Regions from separate parts of the Neobacillus sp. SRL179 genome, predicted to be linked through region 1. Evidence: riboswitches for the same ligand, from Rfam matches in the RefSeq annotation. Region 1 holds a riboswitch; each other region holds the start of a gene.
The links. A riboswitch is a leader RNA that binds a small molecule or an ion and turns the genes downstream of it on or off. The one in region 1 is predicted to bind glycine.

Region 1 (4,636 bases):
ACAATCAAAGAGATTGGAACCCTGCTATTCAACGAAATTATCGATGTCGCAAGTGGACGTAAACAATGTTTGGCAGAGAAATATCAGCTTCATAATGATTTTACCCTATTTAATCCAGCGCCGATAACCTGATAGTTTGTTAGAAAGCAGGATACCGATAAAAGCTAGGACCTCAATATTCATGTTGGAGGTCTTTTTTTTTATCTATAAATATGAAAAATCAAATCTGTAACATATTTGTAAATAAATAGAAATATTTTGTATAATGGTAATTAGTCAACTATAAGGGGGATTTGAATGAAGGTATTTTTATTACTATTATCATTAGTGGTGTTTTTAGCTTTCCTTGGCTATAACCTGTTTGCTCCAAAGCAAAAAATAGCTAAAATTCACATTCAAATGATCAGTCTAGGGTTTTATCTTGTTTTAACCTTTGGGATGCTATTTCTCTATCAGAAACATTTTACAAAAGATGTAAGCGCTTTAAAAGGAGTGGAGACGCAGACTAAAAAAGTAGAAAAAAAGGCAATAGAGGAAAAGCCTAAAGAGGATGAAAAAACGACCACAGATACACAGCCCATAACACAGGAACCTGTGGAAGAAGAACGAATTGAAATTGTTAATGGGCCTCCAAGTGCAGTAAAAGGGCCAAGCCATCCAAAATATAAAATGGATGTTTCTTATGACTCTAGTAATCATGTAATAAACGGAACTATGAGTGTCGATTTTACCAATAATTTAGATGTAGATTTGCCTAATTTGTATTTTAATGTCTGGGGAAATGCAAATGTCTATTTAGCGAAAAATCAAAACGAACAGGTTGTCAGGGTTGAACAAATGAAGGTAAATGGGCAGCCTGTAAATTATGAGCTTAAAGGGACATCACTACATATTCCAGATGTACTGATAAAGAAGAAAGAAACCGCAAAGGTGGAAATGACTTTCTCCGTTACCCTTCCTGAAGTTCAAGATCGCTTTGGCTGGAATAAATCCACAACTTCTTTAGGGAACTGGTTTCCCATCCTAGCTGTTTATGATGATGAAGGCTGGAACGTCGATCCATTTTATCCAAATGGCGAATCTTTTTATTCTTTATCAGGAGATTTTGATGTTACGTTTACGACCGAAAAGGAACAGGTGATTGCCGCTACCGGAACGGAAGTGGGGGAACCAAGCATAAATGGTGCATTATCGACTCATCATTATCAAGCAGCCAATGTACGCGACTTTGCCATGGAATTAGATCCTAATTATAAGGTAAAACAAACAAAGGCAGGCAATGTGAATATTAATGTCTATTATAAAGAGGAAGATTCTAAATATGTAGACTCGATGATCAATGCAGGGTCCAAAAGTATTTCGTTATTCAGTGAGAAGTTTGGACAATACCCATGGCCAGAGCTCGATATTTGTGCTATGGAAGGCTGGTTTGGTGGGATGGAGTATCCACAGCTTGTTATGATTACTATTCTTCCCGATAATCAAACATCTGGGGTAGACACATCGAGTTTTTGCTGTTGACCAACAATAACAGAAGAGCGTAACTAAGAATAGGTCATTGAGAATTCTCAATGACCTATTCGATTGTAATAATTTATGATTAGGACTTTCATAGAAGGGTTGTACAATTTACAACTTCCTTATTTAAGTTTAATATAGAGTGATAGAAATATTAATGAACAATTTGCTCCAACAAAATAAAACGGAAAAAGTAGATTTTAAATTGCTAGATTTGACAAATTGAAGAAATACTATTAAAATTTTAAATTATTCAACAATATTAGTTTTGTGTTAAGATATTATAGTGGTTTATCTTTTAAAACGATCACTGTAGTACTTCTTAGAAAATTACATACTTAGCAAGCTATGATGGCTATGGTTCAAACTATAGCTGGAGCAGCTTCTGGAGAGAACGCAGGGTATCCTGCGGCGCCGAAGGGTTCACAATCTCAGGCAAAAGGACAGAAGAGTACGAGTGTTATTTTGTTATTCTTATAAAAGAGTAGATGATAATATTTGTTATTCTAATGACCGGTGAGATTGGATGATATCCAATCTTTTTTTTATTGATTTTAAACTTTGTTCATAAATTCACAAATGAAACAAAGGAGAAAATAACTAAATAGGGGGAACTAAAATGGCACAACAAGAATTAAAAAGAGACCTAAAAAATCGGCATGTTCAACTCATCGCGATTGGTGGAACGATTGGTACAGGTTTATTTTTAGGCTCAGGAAAAGCAATTCAGTTAGCCGGCCCTTCGATTATTTTTGCTTATTTGATCGTTGGGATTGCCTGCTTCTTTGTTATGAGGGCCATGGGGGAACTTCTATTATCGAAGAAAGGTTATCAATCCTTTACTGATTTTGCTGTAGACTATATTGGACCTTGGGCTGGTTATATAACAGGATGGACGTATTGGTTCTGTTGGATTATGACCGCAATGGCAGATATTATCGCGGTTGGCGTATATGTTCAATATTGGTTTGATATTCCGCAATGGGTACCAGCAATCGTTTGTTTGGTTTTGTTATTGGGACTAAATTTAATGACGGTAAAACTTTTCGGAGAATTAGAATTTTGGTTTGCTTTAATTAAAGTGATCACCATCCTCGCCTTGATCATAATCGGGATTGTTTTGCTAGTGGTTGGATTTCATACAAAGGCAGGTACTGTGACGGTTAAAAATATTTGGGGATATGGCGGCCTGTTTCCAAATGGAATTTCAGGTTTTCTTCTTTCATTCCAATTGGTTGTGTTTGCCTTTGTGGGTGTTGAATTGGTTGGAGTATCTGCCGCAGAAACGTCAAATCCACAAAAAAATATTCCATCAGCCATTAATAAAATACCTTTAAGAATTCTATTTTTCTATGTCGGTGCACTTATTATTCTTTTATGTATTAATCCATGGACGCAGTTAAATGCAGCCAACAGTCCATTTGTAAAGACGTTCAGCTTAGTGGGCATTCCAATTGCCGCAGGGATAATTAATTTTGTTGTCTTAACATCTGCAGCTTCTGCTTGTAACAGCGGATTATTTTCAACAAGCCGAATCCTGTTTAATTTAAGCAGTCATGAACAAGGACCGGCTAACTTTGCAAAATTAAATAAAAATCATGTACCAAGTAATGCCTTACTTGTATCCGCATTAGTTTTATCTGTTGGAGCCTTGTTAAGTAAGTTAATACCAGAACAAGCCTTTGGGATCGTAACAACGATCAGTGCGATTTGTTTTATTTGGGTTTGGAGTATTATTTTGATTTGCCACTTGCGATATAGAAAATTACGACCGGATTTACAAAAAAAGTCGACATTTAAAGCCCCGTTTACCCCATTTATTAATTATGTGGTTTTAACGTTATTTGCTATGATTCTAGTGATTATGCTTTTTGCTGAAGCAACACGAACAGCTTTATTAATGACTCCATTATGGTTTATTGTTTTATTTATCTTTTATTCATTTAAAAGGAAAAAAATTAAGGGGAAGAATTTCCGTATAAATGCCCCAGTTCGGGATTAGAGCACCCTTTTTGTAGAATAAAAATAGGTCATTGAGAAATCTCAATGACTTATTTTATCACCCCGTAGGAAGCAAATAGTTTATTTAGCCTATGAATTAATAAACTCTTGTGCTCCATGCTTTACTCATAAAATTAATGAAGGAGAATAAATATCAAAAGGGTGAGTATTTTTCTGGGAGGGAAAAAAGAATGAATGGAGTCTTTGAGAGGACAGCAAGATTTGAGCATCGATTTTGGCTTCAAATTTTAGGGGATCATTCCAGGTTTATTTATGAAGCGTTAGCACCGGTTCAAAAAAAGGAGATAGAACAGGCCTCGCAATTTATTCAGGTATTTGATACACTCTTGGACCATGCAAATTCAACAGATTTGATGCAGTTAACAGAACAAGCTCACATTGAAGTGATAAAATTACGTGAATATAAATTAGAATTATTAAGAAAACATCTTATTGGGAAAATCAAAATACACTTATCACCAACCTTCATTAATCATATGGTAAATGAATTGGAGGAATATGTAAGAATCCTCAACCATTTAAAAGCTGGGCAAGTCCCGCCTGTCTATCATGAACTTCACCATCATTTATTATGGTTATTAGATGCAGCGGGTCATTCAGATGCAATTTCTGCCAATTTAGACGGTGTTGAAAAACAGTTAAAGGTGAAAAGTAATGCCTTTACGAAGAATTTTGAAGCATTTTACTTAAAGGCAGTAGAACTTGCTGGTTATTTAAGAACCAATTTGACTACGTTTCCAGCCTTAGAAAAAATGAACGTTGACAGTCAGTTGGAAATTAAATTATTTCAAAATTTTTTAGAGGAAATAGAAGAGCTTAGGCTAAGTCATAAGGCATTGGGAACATTTGCCCCATTAATGGCAGATCATATGTACCGGGAAGAATGTTATTATTTAATGAAATTAGCAGAATCAACGAATCTTGAAATGCCAAACTGCGACCCTGCAAAACCACGGCTTAAGGAATGAAAAATGAATTAGATTGAAGAGGGGCAGAATAAATAAATCTGCCTCTTTTTGGTATCCATTATCTGATTTTTATGGATATTTATGTCATTAGGTGTACCTTCTCAATTGAGAAGGTATGCTAAAGTATC
Region 2 (4,636 bases), 1.4 Mb from region 1:
AGGATTTGTTCCATGAGCTGAATCTGGAACAATTACTTTTGTCCGCTTAAAATCAGATCTAGCTTCATGATAGGCACGAATTAGCATTAATCCAGTCCATTCACCATGTGCACCCGCAGCTGATTGTAAGGTCACTTCATCCATCCCAGTAATTTCAATTAAGTGCTGCTGAAGGTCATACAATAACCCTAGTGCCCCTTGGACAGAGCTTTCGTCCTGTAGTGGATGCAAATGGGCAAACCCACTAAAACGGGCCACATTTTCGTTAATTTTCGGATTATACTTCATCGTACACGAACCAAGCGGATAAAATCCCGAATCAAGGCCGTGGTTTCTTTTAGACAGTGCAGTATAATGACGCATGATGTCTAGCTCAGAAACTTCTGGCAGTTCAGGCTCCTCTTCACGTACATAACCTTCTGGAAGAAGACTGCTGAGCTCTAACTCTGGTACATCCATTTCTGGAAGGCTGTATCCGATTCGATCTGGAGTACTACGTTCAAAAATGAGTGCTTGGTCTTGATTATGCATGCAGATCCCCCAATTCTTTCACTAAAGTATCGATCTCTTCCTTTGTTCTCACTTCTGTAACGGCCAACAGCATATGGTTAGACAATTCAGGATAGTCCCGCCCTAAATCATAGCCTCCGATGATACCTTTTTGTAATAATTTTTGATTACATTCTTTAACTGGCCTGTTTAATTTCACGATGAATTCATTAAAGGAATATCCATCATAAACAACTTCAAAGCCAGCCTCTTTGAACGCTGTTTTGGTATAGTGTGCTTTTTGTAAGTTGGCTGCGGCCATTTCTCGGACACCTTTTTTTCCTAAAGCCGTCATCGCAACTGATGCAGCAAGGGCATTTAGAGCTTGATTCGAACAAATATTAGAGGTCGCTTTTTCACGGCGAATATGCTGTTCACGAGCTTGAAGTGTTAAAACGAACCCTCTGCGTCCTTGGTCATCAACAGTCTGACCGACCAAACGTCCAGGTACCTTCCGCATTAATTTGTTGGTTACGGCAAAATAACCACAATGCGGCCCGCCAAAGGCAGTTGGAATACCAAATGGTTGTGCATCACCAATCACAATATCAGCACCAAACTTTCCAGGAGGAGTTAAGATCCCAAGGGATAATGGATTGCTGCTAACCACAAACATTCCTTTCTGCTCATGGATTATTTCCTCCACCTCTTTTAATGGCTCAATTCTGCCAAAGAAATTTGGGTATTGGACAATCACTGCAGCAACATCGGAACTTACTATTTCCTTTAGCGCCTCAATATCTGTTATGCCTTCTTTTACGGGGACTTCAACTACTTCAAGATTTTGTCCCTTTGCATAGGTTTTAAGAACATCACGATACTCAGGATGAACAGCACTAGACACAACCACTTTTTTTCGTTTTGTGTGTCCTGCACTAAGCATGGCAGCTTCGGCAAGTGCTGTACCGCCATCATACATAGAGGAGTTCGCAACGTCCATTCCCGTTAACTCACAAATCATCGTTTGGAATTCAAAAATGGCTTGGAGCTCACCTTGCGAAATCTCAGGCTGATAGGGTGTATAAGCGGTATAAAATTCTGAACGAGAAATAACGTGATCCACAATCACAGGCATGTAATGGTCATAAACGCCAGCACCTAGAAAAGACACATTTCTTTTTAGGTCTGCATTCTGGTCTGCTAATTGATATAGTTCTTTCAGTAAAGCCGGCTCAGACTTAGCTGCTTTAATATTATACTCACCCTTGAATCTAACTTTTTCAGGGATATCGCTAAACAACTCATCAATTGAAGAAACACCAATTGTGTCAAGCATTGCCTTTATATCTTGTTTAGTCATAGGTAAATAGCGATGTTTCATAAACCTAGCTCCCTCCATGATTTACTTTTCTCTTTTATAAAAAGGTGTTGGAACTACTTTAGCTTTTAGGCGTTTACCGCGTATTTCAACTTCTACCTCAGAATTTAATTCGGCAAACTCAGTTTTAATCAGGGCAAGTCCAATATTTCTCTTTAATGTAGGTGACTGTGTTCCAGTTGTTACTTCGCCAATTTGTTCCTCACCCTTATAAACTGGATAACCGTGACGAGGAATTCCTCGGTCAATCATTTCAATTCCTGCTAATGTTCTAGTTAAGCCTGCTTCTTTTTGCTTCTTAAGGGCTTCTTTACCGATGAAATCAGCTTCCTTATTTAACTTCACGGCAAAGCCAATCCCTGCTTCAAGGGGTGAAATTTCCGGTGAAAGTTCTTGACCATAGAGAGCTAACACTGATTCAAAACGGAGAGTATCGCGAGCCCCTAGCCCGCAAGGAAGAACCCCCTCTTCTTTTCCGGCTCGTAGTATAGCTTTCCAAAGACCGACGGCATCTCTAGCATCACAATACACTTCAAAACCATCTTCACCCGTGTATCCAGTTCTTGATACAAGAGCCTTTTTGCCATTTATATGTACTGCTTGCTGAAATTTAAAAAATCCTATTTCACTTAGATTTGTTTCCCCGGCTAGCTTTTGAAGGACTTTTTCAGCAAGCGGGCCTTGAAGTGCCAGCTGGGCTGTCTTATCAGATAGATTTTCAAGGCTGACATCCCCCTCAACATGATCCTCAAGCCATTTGTAATCTTTATCAATATTAGATGCATTCACAACTAGTAAATAGTGATGGTCCTCCATTTTATAGACAAGCAGATCATCAACTGTTCCACCGTTTTCATAACACATGGCCGTGTACTGTGCCCCGCCATTTTTTAGTTTTGAAATGTCATTAGTCATCATTTTTTGCAAATAACTTAAACTGTCTGGGCCTTTCACTTCCACTTCACCCATATGGGAGACATCAAACAAGCCAGCACGAGTGCGGACGGCTTCATGTTCCTCCTTAATGCTTGAGAATTGGACCGGCAGCTCCCAGCCGCCAAAGTCAACGGTTCTTCCCCCATTTTCTTTATACACATCGAATAGCGGAGTTCGTTTTAATTCAGTCATCCAAGTGTCCCCCTTCAATCTGTTCCAAAATATTTTTAAACGAATAAGAGATTGAATCCATTTACAGATCCGGGCAAGTTGTTATCCTACTATCATTTACCAAATTTTTTAACCATTGGGTAAGATGAGAGCAGGCATAAAAAAAGACAGGGACCTCCCTTTATTCCTAAAGGCGGTCTCTGTCCTTGCACCTGAAAGTTTACCTAAAAAGGTTTTCCCCTTTGGTGGCTGCTCGTTCTGAATCAGCGCTCTCCAGAGTAGCGTCAAACAAGAGTTCTTTTGCCTGAGAGATTCACATTAATTGTTTGCTCCTTCGGCGCTACCTAGGTAGTCTCTCCCCTTGTTGTCATTCGCATTATAATATTTTCCAATTTGGTCATACTAACTATACTTGAAAATAAATTACCTTATTAAAATATTTAAAACATTCAAAGCTATTACCATCCTACCATTAAAACAATACATTGAGCAATAACTTTATAATAAAAGTAAAAGCACATTATTCTGGGAAAAATTAACGTTAAACAGAAGTCTAACTGTATAAAAAAAGGAGCTGAAATGATGTCGGTCGAAATTGAATTTGAATCGTCTTGGCAAGATGACTTTTTACATAGAATTGACAATGATGGTCCCTGGGGAAATTGGGAGCTTTTCAAACTAGCAATTGATGTTGAAAATCACTTGGTTATACCAGAATTTGAAGGCTTGCAAGCTCCGAAGCATTTACCTAACTTAACACCGCTCCCGCATCAGCTTGAAACAGCTAAACAAGTAATTGAAAATATGAATGGCAAAGCCATCCTAGCTGATGAGGTTGGATTAGGAAAAACAATTGAAGCAGGTTTAATTTTAAAAGAATATATGATTCGCGGGTTGGTCAAAAAGGTGTTAATTCTCGTTCCTGCCTCCTTAGTTACCCAATGGGCAATCGAGCTAAATAGCAAATTTTTCATCCCAGCCATTACCCAAAAGAAAAGTTATGTGTGGGAACAGTGCGATGTAGTAGTATCATCGATTGATACTGCCAAACGAAATCCACATCGAGACATTATTTTTAAACAAGACTATGACCTTATTATCATTGATGAAGCCCATAAACTTAAAAATAATAAAACAAAAAACTACGAATTTGTTCAGAACTTAAAAAAGAAATTTTGTTTATTACTGACGGCAACACCGATCCAAAACAGAGTGGAAGAAATCTTTAATTTAGTTTCCTTATTAAAACCAGGGCACTTAGGCAGTGAAACCTCTTTCTTTGAAAAGTACAAACGAGATGCTCGTTCCTTAAACGACAATGAGCATTTAAAAGAATTAGTAAACAAGGTTATGATTCGAAATCGTCGTGCAGATACGGGGATTGAATGGACAAAACGACAAGTTGAAACCATTCCAATCGAATGTTCGTCAGCAGAGAATGAACTTTATGAGGCTATTACATTGTTAAGAAGTGAGGGTGACTGGGCCCAGACAAGTGCTTTCTCTGTGATGACATTACAGCGTGAGGCTTGCAGCAGCAGGGAAGCCGTTTACTATACGCTAAAAAACATGCTCCAAAAAAAAGAGGATCCGTCCCCTGCCTTTAAGGAACAAATTGACTTCTTAATTAAAAAAGTCGAAGCGGTTCAGCAAAACTCCAAA
Region 3 (4,636 bases), 1.0 Mb from region 1:
CCTCCACTCCCTTTGCTTGAACCTGGGTAATGGCATCCTTTGTTGATTGTTGAATAGTGGCTTCTGGTGTTAATATGGTTCCGTCAACATCTAGAAATAAAACTTTGTAATGGGTCATTATGTATCTCCTTCTTATTAGATAAGAATAGTGTAACACTTTTACAATCATGATTTCATCTAGCATGCCGTATGAATTAAACATTAATAGTATGTAAAAATCCATTTTAACCTATAATTCAATACAATGCGGAATGAAGACTTTTAATGAACGATGTTATTTAGAGGAATACTAGGGGAACTAGACAATCAAATAAAAAAGTGAGGAATTATATGAGTAAGATTTTATTGTTATTTATTTGTTTATTCCTTTGTGGTATTCCCGAAAAAGCATCAGCAAGGCTAAAAGTACCTATCTTAATTTATCACTCCATCGAAGAATTTAACGGGATTGGATCAAAGGAGTTATATGTTACACCCAATAATTTTGAGAAACAAATGACCTATTTAAGAGATCACGGTTATACGTTGTTAACTTTTGAGCGCTGGCAAGATATTAAAAAAGTTCAACGTCCGATCTTTATCACTTTTGATGATGGCTACAAGAATAACTTGAATGCTGTGGCCATATTTAAAAAAATCAGAACAGAACAATTTGACCCTGTAGGTACCTTTTTTGTTATTTCTGATTTCGTAGGGCGTTCAAACCGCTTATCAACAATGGATATAAAGAAGCTATCAGATTCAGGAATCATCTCCATTCAGTCCCACACTGCAAAGCACCCAGATTTAACCAAAGTTGAAAATATAAGCTATGAACTGAAAAACTCAAAAGAGAAAATAGAAAAACTTACAGGCAAAGCTGTTATTGCACTGGCATATCCATATGGAAACACAAACAACCAAGTTATTGCAGAAGCAAAAAAGTATTATCTATTTGGACTTACCACTACGCCGGGTTCTTACAGTCCAAGTGGAACAAAAAACGAGTTATATTACCTTCCTCGATCATATGTTAAATATTCAACATCTATAGAGGATTTTGCAAAAATAGTGGAGGGGGAATAAAAGCGTCTTGTATAATAATCCATCGTGGGTTAATACAAAAAAACTGTGCAGCCTCAAAGGGCTTTGCACAGTTACATATCATAATATAAAATATACTGCTGCTTAATTGATTAGGGCCTGGAGTGGGGCAGGAATTCTTCCGCCACGATCAATTAACTTTTGGGAACTATAAGGATTAACGCCCATAATCGGTGCTCTACCTAGCAGTCCGCCGAATTCAACTATCTCTCCTTCTTTTTTACCTGGAACCGGAATAACCCGGACAGCAGTTGTTTTTTTATTGATCATTCCGATTGCGGCTTCGTCCGCAATCATCGCGGAAAGGGTAGCAGGAGACACATCACCTGTTATCGCAATCATGTCAAGTCCGACAGAACACACACAAGTCATCGCCTCTAGCTTAGATAACGTAAGGGCACCGTCTATAATTCCCTTAATCATTCCATTGTCTTCACTTACAGGAATAAAAGCTCCACTTAAGCCTCCTACATAAGAGCTGGCCATGGCGCCTCCTTTTTTTACGGCATCATTCATCAAGGCTAGTGCTGCAATGGTTCCGTGTGTACCCACCCGTTCAAGGCCAATTTCCTCAAGGATCTCGGCAACGCTATCGTTTAAAGCATTTGTAGGAGCAAGCGAGAGATCCATAATACCAAAGGGAATGCTGAGGCGTTTTGCCACTACTCGGCCAATCAGCTCTCCTGCACGTGTAATCTTAAAGGCAGTTTTTTTAATAATATCTGATACTTCTCCTAGGTCGGCATGTGGATGACGTTTTAAAGCATTTAAGACAACACCTGGTCCACTAACGCCAACATTAAGGACTACTTCACCTTCACCAGTTCCATGAAAGGCTCCAGCCATAAAAGGATTGTCCTCAACAGGATTACAAAAAACAACTAGTTTAGCACAGGCAATCCCGTTTTGCTCTTTTGTCCTTTCAGCAGCTTCTTTTAAAATATATCCTATCTGACGTACCGCATCCATATTAATTCCACTGCGAGTGGTTGCAACGGAAACAGAAGAACAAACCCGTTCTGTTACGCTAAGTGCCTCAGGCAATGCTTTAAGAAGCACTTCATCGCCTTTTGTCGAACCTTTATGAACAAGAGCAGAGAACCCGCCAATAAAATCAATTCCTAGTTGTTTTGCAGCCTTATCAAGCGTTCTCGCCAGATCTACAGTTTGTTCTACTGTTGCATTTCCGAGGATTTCAGCAATGGGTGTGATGGAAATACGTTTATTGATAATGGGTACTCCAAATTCTTTTTCGGTTTCCTCCGCCACACTTTTTAAGTTCTTTGCATATTTAGTGATTTTCGTAAAGACACATTCCTTCATTTTATCAAAATCTGAATCTGCACAATCTTGCAAGCTTATCCCCATTGTTACCGTACGAATATCCAAATTTTCCATTTGTACCATTCGAATCGTTTGTAGTATTTCATCCATTGCAATTGATATATGTATCGCCCCTAAGATTATATTCTGTGCATGGCTTGAAAAATTTCTTCTAGCTGAAGATTGATTTGGACATCCATTTCATTGCCAACCTTGTCCAAAGCTGTGCGCACTTTATTTAAATTTTCATTTTCAGTCACATCAATTATCATCATCATGGTAAAAAATTCTTGCAAAATCGTCTGACTGATATCGAGAATATTCATGTTGTTCTCTGCTAATACAGTTGTCACTTTAGAAATAATGCCAACCTTGTCTTTTCCAATGACACTTACTACTGCACGTCTACTTTCCATTGTTCCACCTCATTTATAAAATAAAAAAAAGATTGGTTGCTCCAATCTCACGGTTAAGAAAAGTGTGCAGTTTTGCACAACATTCTCCTGTCCTTTTGCCTGAGATTGTGAATCCTTCGGCGCCACTTTTTTAAGCGGTCTCTCCAGAAGCTGCTCCAGTTGTAGTTTACCCACAACCATCATTGCCGGCTATTATGAATTAACCAAATAATATCAATCTTTAATTATTCAGTCAATTATTAAATGAATGAAAAAACATTGTAAACGAGTGGAAACCTTAATGTAATCAAATCTTGATATAATGGTACAAATAGGATAGAGAATAGTAGGGTGGGTGTTTTTATGGAAGAAACCATTGCAAAATCATATTTACAGAAATCACTTGATGAGTGGAAAGACGATATTGCATTAGTATTAGCCGAAATTGCAAATGAATATGATGAAGTGGCACAAGAATTAAAAGTGTATTCTTATAAATATGGTATTACTAAGCAAGTAATCCAATCAACTGTAAACGAGGAAATTATCGAGAAAATTCGAGAGATGTATCATAAGCCATTTGAGGAGAGCTATAACCAACTAAAAGAATACATAAAGGATTTAGAAGAGAAAAGAAGAGTGTTTCAAATGTTTATTCAAAAAATCGATGAAGTGACGAAAAAAGAATCTGCTAAGATTACAACCTATTAATAAAAAATCCGAAGCATAAGATCCCAATCCCTAGTGATTGGGATCTTTCTTTTTGTTTCATATTTTGTTAAAAGGAGACGCGATTACTGATTTTGCATATATTGATTAACAAAAACAATTTTGTGAGGTGTGAAACATGATCACGGCAAAGATTGGATCCAATACCTTTCGTATCCCGGATAACCTTGCGGAATATTTTCAAACGTTTCGCTCACAAGTGATTGGTATAAATCAAGAATTCATCTCTCCCTATGGAAAAAGGAAAATTATTTATGCGGATTGGACGGCAAGCGGGCGTTTATATAGACCTATCGAACAAAAAATTTCCGAGACATTTGGCCCATTTATGGCCAATACACATACCGAATCAAACATTACAAGTTTAATGATGACAGGAATCTATAATCAATCAAAAAAAATTATTAAAGACCATGTGAATGCTGATCCAACTGACGTGCTCATTTTGGATGGATTTGGGATGACGTCAGTTATTAATAAGTTCCAACGTTTGCTGGGGCTCAGAGTCCCCGGGCAGTTTAAAAATAGCATAATCCTATCTGAAGATGAAAGACCAATTGTCTTCATTACACATATGGAGCACCATTCAAATCATACATCATGGCTAGAAACATTGGCAGACGTGGAGATAATTGCTCCTGATCCTTATGGCCGTGTAGATATAAATCAATTAGAGAAATTACTACAAATATATAAGGACCGACCTTTAAAAATAGGTTCATTTACAGCTTGTTCCAATGTAACAGGAATTCAGACACCCTATTACCAACTAGCAAAAAAGATGCATCAACATGGTGGTTTCTGTTTCGTTGATTTTTCTGCAGCAGCTCCCTATATAACAATTAATATGCATCCAGACGATCCGCTCGAAAAATTAGATGCCATTTTTTTTTCGCCTCATAAATTTTTAGGAGGCCCTGGATCTAGTGGTGTTTTAGTGTTTGATTCGCGATTATATAAAAACCAGGTACCTGATCATCCTGGTGGAGGAACCGTTACATGGACTAATCCTTGGGGAGAGCACCAATATTATCAAAACATTGAGTTGCGTGAAGATGGAGGGACGCCAGGAATCTTACAAGCCATTCGTACAGCATTATGTTTGA

Region 2: it holds a riboswitch for glycine, as region 1 does, so the genes downstream of both, gcvT (glycine cleavage system aminomethyltransferase GcvT) here and AC4E8C_RS09585 (amino acid permease) in region 1, are expected to answer to the same signal.
Region 3: it holds a riboswitch for glycine, as region 1 does, so the genes downstream of both, AC4E8C_RS14430 (ACT domain-containing protein) here and AC4E8C_RS09585 (amino acid permease) in region 1, are expected to answer to the same signal.

Annotation. Positions count from the first base shown of each region.
Region 1 covers NZ_OZ481792.1:1,942,236-1,946,871, forward strand. The annotation lists gene garD (galactarate dehydratase) at 1-132, shown strand, start outside; gene AC4E8C_RS09580 (M1 family metallopeptidase) at 298-1,521, shown strand; glycine riboswitch at 1,894-1,975, shown strand; gene AC4E8C_RS09585 (amino acid permease) at 2,138-3,520, shown strand; gene AC4E8C_RS09590 (DUF2935 domain-containing protein) at 3,711-4,508, shown strand.
Region 2 covers NZ_OZ481792.1:3,349,890-3,354,525, forward strand. The annotation lists gene gcvPB (aminomethyl-transferring glycine dehydrogenase subunit GcvPB) at 1-531, opposite strand, end outside; gene gcvPA (aminomethyl-transferring glycine dehydrogenase subunit GcvPA) at 524-1,870, opposite strand; gene gcvT (glycine cleavage system aminomethyltransferase GcvT) at 1,892-2,995, opposite strand; glycine riboswitch at 3,257-3,345, opposite strand; gene AC4E8C_RS16580 (DEAD/DEAH box helicase) at 3,557-4,636, shown strand, end outside.
Region 3 covers NZ_OZ481792.1:2,943,607-2,948,242, reverse strand. The annotation lists gene AC4E8C_RS14445 (HAD family hydrolase) at 1-118, opposite strand, end outside; gene AC4E8C_RS14440 (polysaccharide deacetylase family protein) at 331-1,065, shown strand; gene AC4E8C_RS14435 (PFL family protein) at 1,168-2,529, opposite strand; gene AC4E8C_RS14430 (ACT domain-containing protein) at 2,547-2,822, opposite strand; glycine riboswitch at 2,900-2,979, opposite strand; gene AC4E8C_RS14425 (hypothetical protein) at 3,165-3,512, shown strand; gene AC4E8C_RS14420 (aminotransferase class V-fold PLP-dependent enzyme) at 3,649-4,636, shown strand, end outside.